Regions from separate parts of the Klebsiella terrigena genome, predicted to be linked through region 2. Evidence: predicted binding sites of a transcription regulator. Region 2 holds the regulator's gene; each other region holds the start of a gene.

The links. Region 2 encodes LexA, which represses DNA repair genes until DNA is damaged. Its sites were predicted from a motif close to TNCTGTATGTACATACAGNA; they were not measured.
Region 1: a site for LexA is predicted at 2,020-2,039, ahead of dinB (DNA polymerase IV). Genes of this name have one in related genera too.
Region 3: a site for LexA is predicted at 1,956-1,975, ahead of HCK03_RS11615 (DinI-like family protein). Genes of this name have one in related genera too.

Annotation. Positions count from the first base shown of each region.
Region 1 is NZ_CP050508.1:4,573,921-4,578,680, reverse strand. Features, by position in the region: gene nqrE (NADH:ubiquinone reductase (Na(+)-transporting) subunit E) at 1-467, shown strand, start outside; gene nqrF (NADH:ubiquinone reductase (Na(+)-transporting) subunit F) at 479-1,702, shown strand; gene nqrM ((Na+)-NQR maturation NqrM) at 1,705-1,920, shown strand; gene dinB (DNA polymerase IV) at 2,057-3,112, shown strand; gene HCK03_RS21465 (GNAT family N-acetyltransferase) at 3,118-3,561, shown strand; gene pepD (cytosol nonspecific dipeptidase) at 3,654-4,760, opposite strand, start outside.
Region 2 is NZ_CP050508.1:5,264,744-5,269,503, forward strand. Features, by position in the region: gene dusA (tRNA dihydrouridine(20/20a) synthase DusA) at 1-334, opposite strand, end outside; gene HCK03_RS24685 (cupin domain-containing protein) at 437-925, opposite strand; gene zur (zinc uptake transcriptional repressor Zur) at 1,040-1,555, shown strand; gene HCK03_RS24695 (CsbD family protein) at 1,662-1,871, opposite strand; gene dinF (MATE family efflux transporter DinF) at 1,998-3,314, opposite strand; gene lexA (transcriptional repressor LexA) at 3,385-3,993, opposite strand; gene HCK03_RS24710 (diacylglycerol kinase) at 4,256-4,624, opposite strand; gene plsB (glycerol-3-phosphate 1-O-acyltransferase PlsB) at 4,754-4,760, shown strand, end outside.
Region 3 is NZ_CP050508.1:2,464,190-2,468,949, forward strand. Features, by position in the region: gene HCK03_RS11605 (arsenic transporter) at 1-1,186, shown strand, start outside; gene arsC (glutaredoxin-dependent arsenate reductase) at 1,199-1,624, shown strand; gene HCK03_RS11615 (DinI-like family protein) at 1,995-2,228, shown strand; gene HCK03_RS11620 (hypothetical protein) at 2,339-2,524, shown strand; gene HCK03_RS11625 (DUF1367 family protein) at 2,582-3,178, shown strand; gene HCK03_RS26330 (hypothetical protein) at 3,184-3,384, shown strand; gene HCK03_RS11630 (DUF1364 domain-containing protein) at 3,387-3,683, shown strand; gene HCK03_RS11635 (antiterminator Q family protein) at 3,765-4,121, shown strand; gene HCK03_RS11640 (hypothetical protein) at 4,092-4,760, opposite strand, start outside.

The sequences.
Region 1 (4,760 bases), 690 kb from region 2:
CGGTCACCATCGTGCTTGGTTTGGCGGTGCCGATCAATAACCTGATCTATAACCTGGTGCTGCGCGACGGGGCGCTGGCGGAGGGCGTTGATTTAAGCTTCCTCAACTTTATTACCTTCATTGGGGTTATCGCCGCGCTGGTGCAGATCCTCGAGATGATCCTCGATAAGTATTTCCCGGCGTTACATCACGCGCTGGGGATCTTCCTGCCGCTGATTGCCGTGCACTGCGCGATTTTTGGCGGCGTCTCCTTCATGGTGCAGCGTGACTACAACTTCACGGAGTCCATTGTCTACGGCTTCGGTTCCGGCATCGGCTGGACGCTGGCGATTGTCGCCCTGGCGGGCATCCGGGAAAGAATGAAATATGCCAACGTGCCCGCGGGTCTGCGCGGGTTAGGGATCACCTTTATTACCACGGGACTGATGGCGCTGGGCTTTATGTCATTCTCCGGTGTGCAGCTATAAGGGCGGAAAGTATGGAAATTATTCTTGGCGTCGTGATGTTCACCCTGATCGTGCTGGTGCTCTCGGGGCTGATCCTCGCCGCGCGTTCAAAGCTGGTTAACGCCGGTGACGTGGTCATTGAAATTAATAACGAGGCGGACAGGCAAATACGCACCCCTGCCGGCGATAAGCTGCTTAACACCCTCTCCAACAACGGCATTTTTGTCTCTTCCGCCTGCGGCGGCGGCGGCTCGTGCGGCCAGTGTCGGGTGACGATAAAAGAGGGCGGTGGCGATATCCTGCCGACCGAGCTTTCCCATATCTCCCGGCGCGAGGCGAAAGAGGGCTGCCGTCTGGCCTGCCAGGTGGCGGTAAAGCAGGACATGAAGATTGAGCTACCGGAAGAGATCTTCGGCGTCAAAAAATGGCAATGTGACGTTATCTCTAATGATAACAAAGCGACGTTTATCAAAGAGCTGAAGCTGCGCGTGCCGGACGGCGAAGTCGTGCCGTTCCGCGCCGGCGGGTATATCCAGATCGAGTGCCCGTCGCATAAGATCGCCTACGCCGATTTTGACGTCCCGGACGAGTACCGCGCCGACTGGGATAAGTTTGACCTGTTCCGCTACGTCTCCGAGGTAAAAGAGCCGACCCTGCGCGCCTACTCGATGGCTAACTACCCGGACGAGAAGGGCATTATCATGCTCAACGTGCGTATTGCCACGCCGCCGCCGAAGGTACCGGACGCGCCGCCGGGCATTATGTCGTCCTATATCTGGTCGCTAAAGGCCGGCGACAGGGTGACCATCTCCGGGCCGTTTGGCGAATTCTTTGCCAAAGATACCGACGCTGAAATGGTCTTTATCGGCGGCGGGGCCGGCATGGCGCCGATGCGTTCTCATATTTTCGATCAGCTCAAGCGGCTGCACAGCGGGCGTAAAATCAGCTTCTGGTACGGCGCGCGATCGCTGCGCGAAATGTTCTACGACGATGAATTCGAACAGCTGGCGCGGGAAAATCCTAACTTTACCTTCCACGTGGCGCTGTCCGATCCGCTGCCGGAAGATAGCTGGGATGGTCACACCGGCTTCATCCACAATGTGCTATATGAGAACTATCTGCGCGATCACCCGGCGCCGGAGGACTGCGAGTTTTACATGTGCGGGCCGCCGGTGATGAACGCCGCGGTGATTAAAATGCTCAAGGATCTCGGCGTCGAGGATGACAATATCATGCTGGATGATTTTGGAGGCTGATGATGTGGACTCTGTTTTTCGCCACCTTTGTGATTTTCGCCCTGGTGATTCTGGGGATGTCGCTGGGGTATCTGGTGAAGCGCAAAAGCCTGCAGGGAAGCTGCGGTGGGATCGCCTCGCTGGGTCTGGAAAAGGTCTGCGACTGCCCGGAGCCGTGCGATGCGCGCAAAAAACGCCTGGCGCGCGAAGCGCAGCGTAAGCAGGAACGGATCCTGTAACCTCTCCCCGCCTGTCTCATAACCCCGGCCGCGCTCAGCGACGCCGGGGTTTGTCCTCAGCGCATTTTGGCTTCCCTCTCTTCTCATTGCGCAGAATTATGCTGTATACTTGTCCAGTGGTCAGTGAGGGCTAGCTATGCGCAAAATCATCCATGTTGATATGGACTGCTTCTTTGCCGCGGTTGAAATGCGAGATAACCCGGCGTTGCGGGATATTCCCATCGCCATCGGCGGCAGCCGGGTCCAGCGGGGCGTCATCAGTACCGCCAACTATCCGGCGCGTAAGTTTGGCGTGCGTAGCGCCATGCCAACGGCGATGGCGCTTAAGCTTTGCCCGCACCTGACGCTGCTGCCGGGGCGCTTTGACGCCTATAAAGAGGCATCGGCCCATATCCGGGAAATCTTTTCACGCTACACCTCGCTGATTGAACCCCTCTCGCTTGATGAGGCCTATCTTGACGTCACCGACAGCGTCCACTGCCAGGGCTCGGCGACGCTGATGGCCGAAGAGATCCGCCAGACCATTCACCATGAGCTGCAGCTGACCGCTTCCGCCGGTATCGCCCCGGTGAAGTTTCTCGCCAAAATCGCCTCCGATCTCAATAAACCCAACGGCCAGTTTGTGATTGCGCCGCACCAGGTTGCCGAGTTCGTCAGAACCCTGCCGCTGGCGAAAATACCCGGCGTGGGGAAAGTCTCCGCGGCTAAGCTGGAAAATATGGGGCTGCGCACCTGCGAAGATGTGCAGAAAAGCGATCTGGCGATGCTGCTCAAGCGCTTCGGCAAATTTGGTCGGATCCTATGGGAGAGAAGCCAGGGCATCGACGAGCGGGAAATCAACAACACGCGACAGCGTAAATCGGTGGGCGTCGAGCGTACGCTGGTGGAGGATATTCACCAGTGGGGCGACTGTGAGGCGATTATCGAGAGCCTCTACCAGGAGCTGGAGCGGCGGCTGCTCAAGGTTAAACCGGATCTGCTGATTGCCCGTCAGGGGGTAAAGCTCAAGTTTAATGATTTTCAGCTCACCACCCAGGAGCACGTCTGGCCGCGCTTGAGTAAAGATGATTTGCTCGCCACGGCCTACAAAGCCTGGCATGAACGGCGCGGCGGCCGCGGGGTGCGGCTGGTGGGGCTGCACGTTACGTTACTCGATCCCCAGCTGGAGCGGCAGCTGGTTCTGGGACTATAGCAATGCTGCAGATAAGAGATTACCAGGATGACGATTTTTCCGCGCTGTGCGCCATCTTCCTGCGCGCGATTCGGCAGACCGCCAGCCGCGACTATTCGCCACGGCAAATTGCCGCCTGGGCGCAGGTTGATGAGGCGCGCTGGCGGCAAAAAATGCGCGACTCGCGGGTGCTGGTGGCGGTGATTGACCGGCAGCCGGTCGGCTTTATTAGCGCCATCGGCAGCGATATCGATCTCCTGTTTGTCGCTCCCGAGCGCGCCCGTCAGGGAATTGCCGGGGCGTTGCTCGCAGAGCTATTCAGGCAAATTCCGCAGGGGACGCTGACGGTTGAGGCCAGCATCACGGCCAGGGCCTGCTTTGCGCGTCATGGCTTCACGGTCGTTGAAGAGCAGCGGGTGGCCGCGCGGGGAGAGACGTTTATTAACTACCGCATGGAGAAGGTGAGGTAGGGAGCGGTTTGTGGCCGGTGTAGATTCGCGGGCGACGAGGCCGCCGCCCGCATCCGGGAGAACCCGGAGAGATCAAACCTGCGGCTGGCCGCTTATTTTGCCGGAATGGCTTTCAGCAGTTCAGTCAGCAGGGTCCAGTACTGGCCAACGCTCTCGATATGAACCTGTTCGTCCGGAGAGTGTGGTCCGGTAATGGTCGGCCCAATGGAAACCATATCCATATCCGGGTACGGCTTCTTGAACAGACCGCACTCCAGACCAGCGTGAATAATCTGGATATTCGGCGTTTTGTTAAACAGACGCTGGTAGGTTTCGCGGACCAGATGCATAACCGGTGAGTTTGCATCCGGCTGCCAGCCTGGGTAAGCGCCTTTGGCTTCGGTTTTAGCGCCCGCCAGTTTGCCTAACGAATCCAGCATGCTGACGACGTAGTCTTTGCCGCTGTCGATCAGGGAACGGATCAGGCAGTGAATTTCGACGTTATCATCGGTCATGGTCACCACGCCGACGTTGAGGGAGGTCTCTACCACGCCCTTCGCCACGTCGGAGTTACGGATCACACCGTTCGGCATGGCGTTCAGCAGACGAACGAAGCCGTCGCGAGACTGCGCCGTCAGCGCGGCTTTATCCGTCGTAACGGCATCCAGCAGCAGGACCAGATTCTTCTCTTTGGCCGCCAGCTCGTTTTTAAGGATCTCCTGGTAGGTATTGACCAGGGCCGCCAGGGCGTCCGTCTTGTCAGCGGCTACCGCAACGGTGGCGAAGGCTTCACGCGGAATGGCGTTACGCAGGGTGCCGCCGTTGAAATCAACCAGGCGCAGGTCCAGCTCAGCGGCGTGACCGGCGAGGAAGCGGGCCAGCAGCTTGTTGGCATTCCCCAGGCCGACGTGGATTTCACCGCCGGAGTGGCCGCCTTTCAGCCCTTTTAACGTCAGCTTAAAGCTCTGGAAACCGGCCGGAATCGCTTCGCGTGCCAGCGGCAGGTTGGAGGTGAAGTCGATACCACCGGCGCAACCCATGTAGATTTCGCCTTCTTCTTCCGAGTCGGTATTAATCAGGATATCGGCCTGTAGCCAGTTTGCCTGCAGGCCAAACGCGCCGTCCATCCCGGCTTCTTCGGTCATGGTCAGCAGCACTTCCAGCGGGCCGTGTTCAACGGCGTCGTCAGCCAATACCGCCAGAGCGGAAGCCATACCGAT
Region 2 (4,760 bases):
CGAACATTCCGTTCTGCACGCGGTCAGACGGGCAGCCGACGTTGAGGTTGATCTCATCGTAGCCGCGCGCTTGCGCCAGCTTCGCACACTGCGCCAGCGCAGCCGGATCGCTACCGCCCAGCTGTAGCGCAACGGGATGCTCCTCTTCGCTGTAGGCCAGATAGTCGCCTTTACCGTGAATAATCGCCCCGGTGGTCACCATTTCGGTGTACAGCAGCGTATGGCGCGACAGCTGGCGCAGGAAGTAGCGGCAGTGCCTGTCGGTCCAGTCGAGCATCGGTGCGATGGAAAAACGGTGGGCAGCAAAAGCGGTAGAAGTTGATTCTGGCATCATGGCGAATAAACAGGCATCCGGGTAAAAAGGGGCGCTACTATAGCACAAAGATAAACCACAGGCGCATAGCGCCAATGGTCATATCCTGGGGTGAGAAAAACGCTATTTCCTGCGCGGCTTGCCATCGTGAGGACCGAAGAACTGCGGCGGATGGTCAACCCAGCGATCCTGGCGCGTCGCGGCGTAGCTGGGGTTAAGCGGATAGTAGATCCGGTTAAATTTTTTATTCGCTTCGCCGACCACCAGCAGGCACACCTCCTCCTCGGTGTTGTTCAGGAAGGTATGGCATACCCCGGTACCGGCGGGAAAACCCACGCTGTCCCCGGGTTCCAGCTTCCACAGATAGCCGTTTATCCACACTTCCGGATACCCTTCCAGCACGTAGATAAACTCTTCTTCATCGCTTTCCGCATGCGGATAAGAGGTGCGACGCCCCGGCAGCAGGCGTTCATGATGGATCCCCAGCCGGTTTAGCCGTAAACCCCGGGCCAGCGGCGCGCCGATGGAAAAGAGCTCGGTGCTGTCAGGATAGGTGGCATCATCCGGCCCCTCCAGCTCGCGCCAATGTCGAATGCAATCAGGTCGTTTCATCGTTTTCTCCCGAAAATGAGATGCATCAGGTATAGCACAAACCGTGGGTTCTCGGCGTTTTGCCTGGATCGTGATAAAGTAACAACTTCATCGTTACGCAACCAGAGGATGCTCATGGATAAGTCCACTTCGCAAGAAATGTTAGCGCATGCTGAAAAGCTCTGCGCGCAGCGGGGCGTGCGCCTGACTCCGCAGCGCCTGGAAGTGTTGCGCCTGATGAGTCTGCAGCAGGGGGCGATCAGCGCCTACGATTTGCTCGATCTGCTGCGCGGTAAAGAGCCGCAGGCCAAGCCGCCAACGGTCTACCGGGCGCTGGAGTTTCTGCTGGAGCAGGGTTTCGTGCACAAGGTGGAATCAACCAACAGCTATGTGCTGTGCCATCTGTTCGATCAGCCAACCCATAGCTCAGCGATGTTTATCTGCGATCGCTGCGGCGTGGTGAAAGAAGAGTGCGCGGAAGGCGTAGAGGACATCATGCATACGCTGGCGGCAAAAATGGGCTTCGCCCTGCGCCATAACGTCATTGAAGCACACGGGCTGTGCGCGGGATGCGTCGAAGTAGAAGCCTGCAACACGCCGGGGCACTGTCACCACGACCACACCATCCAGATTAAAAAGAAAGCCCGCTGAGGCGTTAGCCGCAGCGGGAATCAGGGGATTTTCGTACGTCCTTGTACCGTTCGGGCAGGCAATAACAATGCGTTAAAACAAAGGGTTAACGCTTTATGTCCGATCGCTACCAGCGATAGTCATTTTTGGTTTCCCAGTCAGACACTTCTTTCTCTGCCTGATCTTTAGCGTAGCCGTAACGCTCCTGGATTCTACCGACCAGCTGGTCGCGCTTGCCCTCGATGACGGTCATATCATCGTCGGTAAGCTTGCCCCATTGCTCTTTGGCCTTACCTTTTAACTGTTTCCAGTTACCGCCGATTTCGTCTTTATTCATAATTCAATCCTCATCGTTCGGTGAGTTAACAGCCCGCTGTGTGCCGGACGTATGATTAACTATAGATGAGAATTCTGAGTTAATTTTATTATTCGGAATCTTTAACCATCTTTACGACAAAACACGTTATGAAAACCAGGTTCCACGCTGCCAGTGCCGCCGCCAGATCAGCGCCAGCGACAGGCCCCGCAGCGCCAGGAACACCGCCAGCGCCAGCCACAGTCCGTGGTTACCGAGCACCGGCAGCGTCAGCAGGGTTAAGGCAAAGCCCAAGGCGGCCACCGCCATGCTGTTACGCATTTCGCTGCCGCGCGTCGCGCCGATAAACATCCCGTCCAGCAGATAGCACCAGACGCCGATCGTCGGCAGAATCATCTGCCACCACAGATAGCGGTCGGCGAGCTGCTGGAGCGAAGGTATTGAGGTCAGCAGAGCGATAATCTGCTCGCCCGCCACGCTGTAGATCAGCGCAAACGCCAGCGCGACCATGCCGGACTGTCGACAGGCGGCCCGCCATACCTCCAGCAGCTTGCTGCCGTCGCGCGCGCCGTAGGCCTGCCCGGAGTGGGCCTCCACGGCGTAGGCAAAGCCATCCAGCGCATAGGCGGTGAAGGTTAGCATGGTCATCAGAATGGCGTTCACCGCCACGATATCGCCTCCCAGACGCGCACCGAACACGGTCACCGCCCCGAAGCAGAGCTGCAGCAGCAGCGAACGCAGCATGATGTCGCGGTTGAGGGCCAGCAGCCGCCGGATGTCGCCGCGCCAGGCGCCCTTGAGCATAGCGAACGACACGCCGCGCAGCGTCAGCACGCGTTTCACCATCAGCAGACCAATGATAAAGGTGGCGTATTCGGCGCTCACCGTCGCCAGCGCCGCGCCCTGCACGTTCATGTGCAGACCCATCACCAGCCACAGATCGAGGACAATATTCAGCAGGTTGCCGACAATCAGCAGGATCACCGGCGCGCGGGCATACTGGACGCCCAGCAGCCAGCCAAGCAGCACCAGGTTAGCTAACGATGCCGGAGCGCTCAGCCAGCGGATCTCCAGGAAACGCCGGGCCTGCTCCAGCACCGCTTCGCTGCCGCCGACGATATGCAGCGCGAGGTTAATGAGCGGAATACGAAACACAACGATCAGCAGACCGGCGGCCAGCGCCAGGCCAAGCGGCTGCACCAGCGCGCGCGCCAGGCGAACGGGATCCTTTGCGCCAAACGCCTGCGCCGTCAGGCCGGTGGTACTCATTCGCAGAAAGAGCAGCAGCATGAACAGGAAGCTGGTCGCCGTCGCGCCGACCGCCACGCCGCCCAGATAAACCGGGCTATCAAGATGGCCGATGACCGCAGTATCCACCAGGCCCAGCAGCGGGACGGTGATATTGGAGAAAATCATCGGTAGCGCCAGGCGCCACAGGGCCTTATCAGCAGCATTAAAAAACATGGGGGAAAGCCTGAGCGAGGAGAGATAGCGCAGCATCATGCATCAGACGATGCTGCGTTAGAGAAGGCGCTTACAGCCACTCGCCGTTGCGGATGACGCCGACGGCCAGACCTTCAATGGTAAAGCTTTGCTCGCGTAGGTTCACCACGATCGGTGAAAACTCGCTGTTTTCCGGCAGAAGTTCGACGACGTTACCCTGCTTTTTAAGGCGTTTAACCGTCACTTCTTCATCGATGCGTGCGACCACAACCTGCCCGTTGCGCACATCCTGCGTTTTGTGTACCGCCAGCAGATCGCCGTCCAGAATACCGATGTCTTTCATCGACATACCGCTGACGCGCAGCAGGAAGTCCGCGCTCGGCTTGAACATTGCCGGGTCGACCTGGAAGTGGCCTTCGATGTGCTGCTGCGCCAGCAGCGGCTCGCCGGCAGCGACGCGGCCAATCAGCGGCAGGCCGGGCTCTTCTTCAGTCAGCAGACGAATACCGCGGGAGGCACCGGAAATGATCTCGATTGCGCCTTTACGCGCCAGCGCTTTCAGATGTTCTTCCGCCGCGTTTGGGGAACGGAACCCCAAGCGCTGAGCAATTTCCGCACGCGTCGGCGGCATGCCCGTCTGGCTGATATGATCCCTGATGAGATCAAACACCTCTTGCTGCCTGGTCGTTAACGCTTTCATTCCGCCCCCTGGGTGTATATACAGTTATGCTGTGAGTATATACAGCTAACGGTGATTTTGGAATCAAATTTCACACATAAATCAGGAGATTCTTTTGTTTTGATGCCCGCCGGAGCCGGTTAACGCAGAGGGGATGGTGGCGAGGCGCTGCGGCTCCACGCGAGACAAAAAAACGCGTGGAGGGAGGCTCGCCGGCCTCCGGCCCACGGACGCTAAACCGGGGCGGTGGACGGCAAACCCGATAGCCTGATGCTAGCGGCGCTTAGCGATAGTGCGACCACAGCAGCGTAACCCAGACGATCAGCGCGATGACGATCGCCAGAAAGACCGCCGCAGAGCCCATATCCTTCGCCCGTCCGGAAAGCTCATGGTGCTCGGAGCCAATCCGGTCCACCACCGCCTCAATCGCGCTATTAAGAATTTCGACTATCATCACTAACAGGACCGAGCCTATCAGCAGCACGCGCGTCACGGCGTCAACATCCAACCAGCAGGCGATCGCAATGGCAATAACGGTGGCGATCCCTTCCTGACGAAAGGCGGCCTCATTTATCCATGCCGCACGAAAACCTTTCCAGGAATACCCTGCTGCTTTAATGATTCGGGTTAACCCGGTGGTATTATTGGCCATCAAAAGAACCTTTTTATGTAAATGACGTCAATGAGTGTACGCGTTTGCCGCGTGGCGACGGAAATTTTGCGCACTTTCTGTTATTCTTGCCGCGCATTTGCATGATTAACCAGAGGCTTCACATCGTTTATGTCCG
Region 3 (4,760 bases), 2.8 Mb from region 2:
GCTGGGAACGGGAGTTATCCACATTCATGATATCCCTGTAGTCTGGAACATCGTCTGGAACGCAACAGCGGCATTCATTGCGGTGATCATCATCAGCCTGCTGCTCGATGAGTCCGGTTTCTTTGAATGGGCCGCGCTGCATGTTTCCAGATGGGGTAACGGGCACGGCCGCCTGCTGTTTACCTGGATAGTACTGCTTGGCGCAGCTGTTGCTGCTCTGTTTGCTAACGACGGTGCCGCGCTGATACTGACGCCAATTGTGATTGCAATGCTGCTCGCACTGGGGTTCAGCCAGGCGACGACGCTGGCCTTTGTTATGGCTGCGGGATTTATTGCCGATACCGCCAGCCTGCCGCTGATAGTTTCCAACCTGGTGAATATTGTCTCGGCGGATTTCTTCGATCTGGGCTTTACGCAGTACGCCTCCGTGATGGTCCCTGTGAACCTTGCGGCCATCGCTGCAACACTGGCCATGCTCCATCTCTTCTTCCGCCGCGATATTCCGGCCAGATATGACGTTTCACTGCTCAAAACGCCTGCCAGCGCGATTAAAGATCCAGCGACGTTCAGGGCGGGCTGGGTTGTTTTACTGTTCTTGCTGACCGGTTTCTTTGTTCTGGAGCCGCTGGGGATCCCTGTAAGTGCGATAGCAGCAGTTGGGGCTGCGGTGCTTTTCGTGGTAGCAAAGCGTGGTCATGCCATAAATACCGGGAAAGTGCTGCGCGGTGCGCCCTGGCAGATAGTGATTTTCTCGCTGGGTATGTATCTGGTCGTCTACGGCCTGCGTAACGCTGGACTGACTGAGTCTCTTTCAGCCGTACTCAATATGCTGGCAGACAAAGGTTTATGGGCTGCTACGTTCGGTACCGGCTTCCTGACTGCGTTCCTGGCGTCTGTGATGAACAATATGCCGACGGTACTCATTGGCGCATTGTCTATAGACGGGAGCACTGCGTCCGGCATAGCCAGAGAGGCGATGATTTATGCCAATGTGATTGGCTGCGATTTAGGTCCTAAAATCACCCCGATAGGCAGTCTGGCAACCCTGTTATGGCTTCATGTGTTGGCACAGAAAAACATGACCATCACCTGGGGGTATTACTTCCGCACGGGCATAATCATGACTCTGCCCGTGCTGTTTGTCACTCTGGCCGCGCTGGCGTTACGGCTCTCCGTCACTTTGTAATGAGATACAGATATGAGCAACATTACCATCTATCACAATCCGGCCTGTGGGACCTCACGTAACACGCTGGAGATGATCCGTAACAGCGGTAACGAACCAACCATTATTTATTATCTCGATACTCCCCCGACTCGTGATGAACTTATCAAACTGATTTCAGATATGGGTATTGGAGTACGTGCATTGCTGCGTAAGAACGTCGAACCCTATGAGCAGTTGGGTCTTGATGAAGAGAAATTTAGTGATGAGCAGTTGATTGATTTCATGCTTCAACACCCGATCCTGATTAATCGGCCGGTAGTCGTTACGCCGCTTGGCACTCGTCTTTGCCGCCCTTCAGAAATAGTGTTGGATATTCTACCGGAAGGTCAGAAAGGAGTGTTTACCAAAGAGGATGGCGAGAAAGTCATTGACGAAATGGGGAAACGGGTTAAGTAATCTGCCCACTTCAAAATATCGGACGCCTGTTAATGCTTTGCGGGCGTCCGCTTTTCGCTCTCAGGAGACCTACAGCGTCACGTGTTTGTCTGCTGTGTGCCAGGAGCGGACTTTACTCTCTTACATTTTACGGAATGTGAGTGCGCTACAAATGTGGATCAAGGCTCCAGATACCACGAGCCAGTGACGCGTACTACTTCGATACGTCCGGCCGTAACAAAAAATAAACCTTGTCAATTCAACCCGCTACGGCGGGTTTTTTTATGCAACTACTGATAGAAAAGTTAACAATTCGTTCTCTTAAGATATTGAACATTTATCGGCATGGGTGTACTGTTTATTTATACAGTATATCGATGTCGAGGTTACTATGAGAATTGAAATCACAATCGACCGCAAGAAGGTGTTGCCAGATGGTGCTGAGCCTGCCCTTGAAGCTGAACTGCTGCGGCGGTTCAGCCAGAAGTATGAGGACTGCAAATTATCAGTACGTCGCTCCGGGGCTGATAGTCTGAGTGTTTTGGGTGGTATTGATGGCGATAGAGAAACGATAGAAGAGATTCTGCAGGAAACGTGGGAAAGCGCCGACGACTGGTTTTACTGAATTGGCTTTAGTTGGTAGCAGGCATTTTTGTCAGAGCATCGCATACAGCGTTTCCCTCAGATGCAGCTGCCAGACATCTTTTTAGTCTGAATGTAGCTCGGGGAGGGGCGATGGATATTGAAGAGGCCATTCGTATAATCAAAAAAGGTGGCGAATACCGAATAAAATGCAATGGTGACCAGGTTATCGTCCTTGAAAAGATCAGCGAAAAGCAATTTCTAGCTACCATCGAAGAGTTTGTAGAATTGTCTATTGAAGCTGGGATAATTGACCCGGCATATATAAACTTGCCATAATCAATTTGCCGCCTGAACAACGGCATCGGAGTATTGCAGCGCCACCGGAGAATCACGATGGCGCATTTGCACCTAATAAAGCAGTCACAAGGCATACTGATCCCCGCCACGCAGGAGACCAGCGAATTTCTGCAATCAAAATGCAGGCTCGGCGCCGTCCTGGAAGCCGACTATAAACTCGTCCGCAACCCGGCGTTTCATCGCCGCTACTTTGCTTTACTCAATCTCGGCTTTGACTACTGGGAACCTACCGGCGGAGCGATCTCATCCAATGAGCGCAAGCTTGTGTATGGCTACGCCAGTTTTCTAGCCGCCTATGGCGGTAACGAATCAGCCCTTCTTGATGCCGCAGAACAATACCTCGATCGCGTAGCCGAGAAACGCGCCGGCAGCATCAGCATCTGTAAATCTTTTGACGCCTATCGGACGTGGGTCATTGTCGAGGCAGGGCATTATGACGCCATACAACTGCCAGACGGAACGCTAAAAAAACATCCCCGTAGCATTTCTTTCTCCAGCATGGACGACACCGAATTCCATGAATTGTACAAGGCGTCGTTGGATGTTCTCTGGCGCTGGATACTCTCCCGTTCATTCAACAGCCAGATGGAAGTCGAGAACGCCGCAAACCAGTTACTGAGCTTCGCGGGGTGAGGACTATGAAGAAATCATGGTTCGCACATACCGAATGCACAACAGCCCAGGCAGACGAGCTGGTGGCTAAATACCGGCAGCGGGGCATCAAGGTTGAACGCAGTTTAAACCCAGACCTTATTACCTGGACCGTCAGCGCGCAGCTGGTTGAGGACAAGAACCCTCCGCGGCCGGATTCCCGCTGGCGTAATCGGATGTGGGGGTGATTATGGCAAACCTTCGCAAAGCGGCTCGTGGCCGCGAATGTACCGTGCGGATACCCGGGTACTGCAACGGCAACCCGGAAACCAGTGTTCTCGCGCATTACCGTCTGGCGGGAACGTGTGGTACCGGGTGCAAACCTGATGATACCCAAGCGGCAATAGCCTGCTGCGGGTGTCATGACCTGATCGACGGCAGAAAGAATACCACCGATTACACCTACGACGAATTGCGCCTGATGCATGCCGAAGGTGTGCTCAGGACTTTGGCCTTATGGAAAAAAGAGGGGCTACTGAAAGCATGAAACTCGAAGCATCACTCAAACACTTCAGCCCCCAGGGCACGCAAATTAGCGACAGCATGAATAAAACAGGAGCACACAACAATGCGTGATATGTACGAAGTATTAGACCGTTGGGGCGCGTGGGCTGCAGCTGACGGTAACGGCGTTGACTGGCAGCCAATCGCTGCAGGATTTAAAGGCCTACTGCCACATGGCAAAAAATCACGTCTACAGTGCGATGATGACGAAGGGATCATGATTGATGGTTGTGTTGCTCGATTGAAGAAGCACAAACCTGAAGAGTACGAGCTGATAATCGCTCACTTCGTTGTTGGCGTTTCGCTAAGAACGATTGCGAAAAAAAGAAAATGTTGTGATGGAACTATTCGCAAGGAACTTCAAATGGCTATGGGATTCATTGACGGTTGTCTAGCAATGCTTGCTCAGTGTATGGCATAAAAAATAGAATAGATTTACTGTCGACTTTTCAAAAAATGCAGGGAACTGTTTATATCCAACGTAAATAAGGCCTCCATAAAACATGGCTGATGCGAGATGTTTAACAGTTCTCATCCTATTTTTAGCTTTATCGATCAGCCTTATAATGCTACTCTTTATACTGTCTGCGCTATCTTTGATTTCTTTGTTTTCTTCAAACTTTAAATACTTATCGAAAGCAGACTCCACCCGAAAACGTAAGTTGTCGAATGTTTCATTGAATATCTCAACGGAAATGTAATTGACTCTTTTTATCATCCAAAGCCCAACGATAATTAATATTGCTTCGGTTGTTTCATTAGCCTTAACTAAGCCACCTGCTGCTATTAGCGCACCGGGAATAGTCAATGCTTTTGTCTGGTTAGATGATATAAATTCATTAATCTTACTTGTGAACTCAAGATTTTTCTCATCGAGTTCATTGAGTATTTTATTTACAGAAAACCTCTTTGTGTAAACCTCATAAAGTTCGTCATATTTTTTTCTAATGTGCTCAGTCGAGTTAAGTAAGTCAAGGAAATTAAATAGGCTATTTGCCTTAAATACTTCGTTTATAGCCGAGCGTATAACAAGTTTTCGCTCGCTTTTATGCAAGTCTTT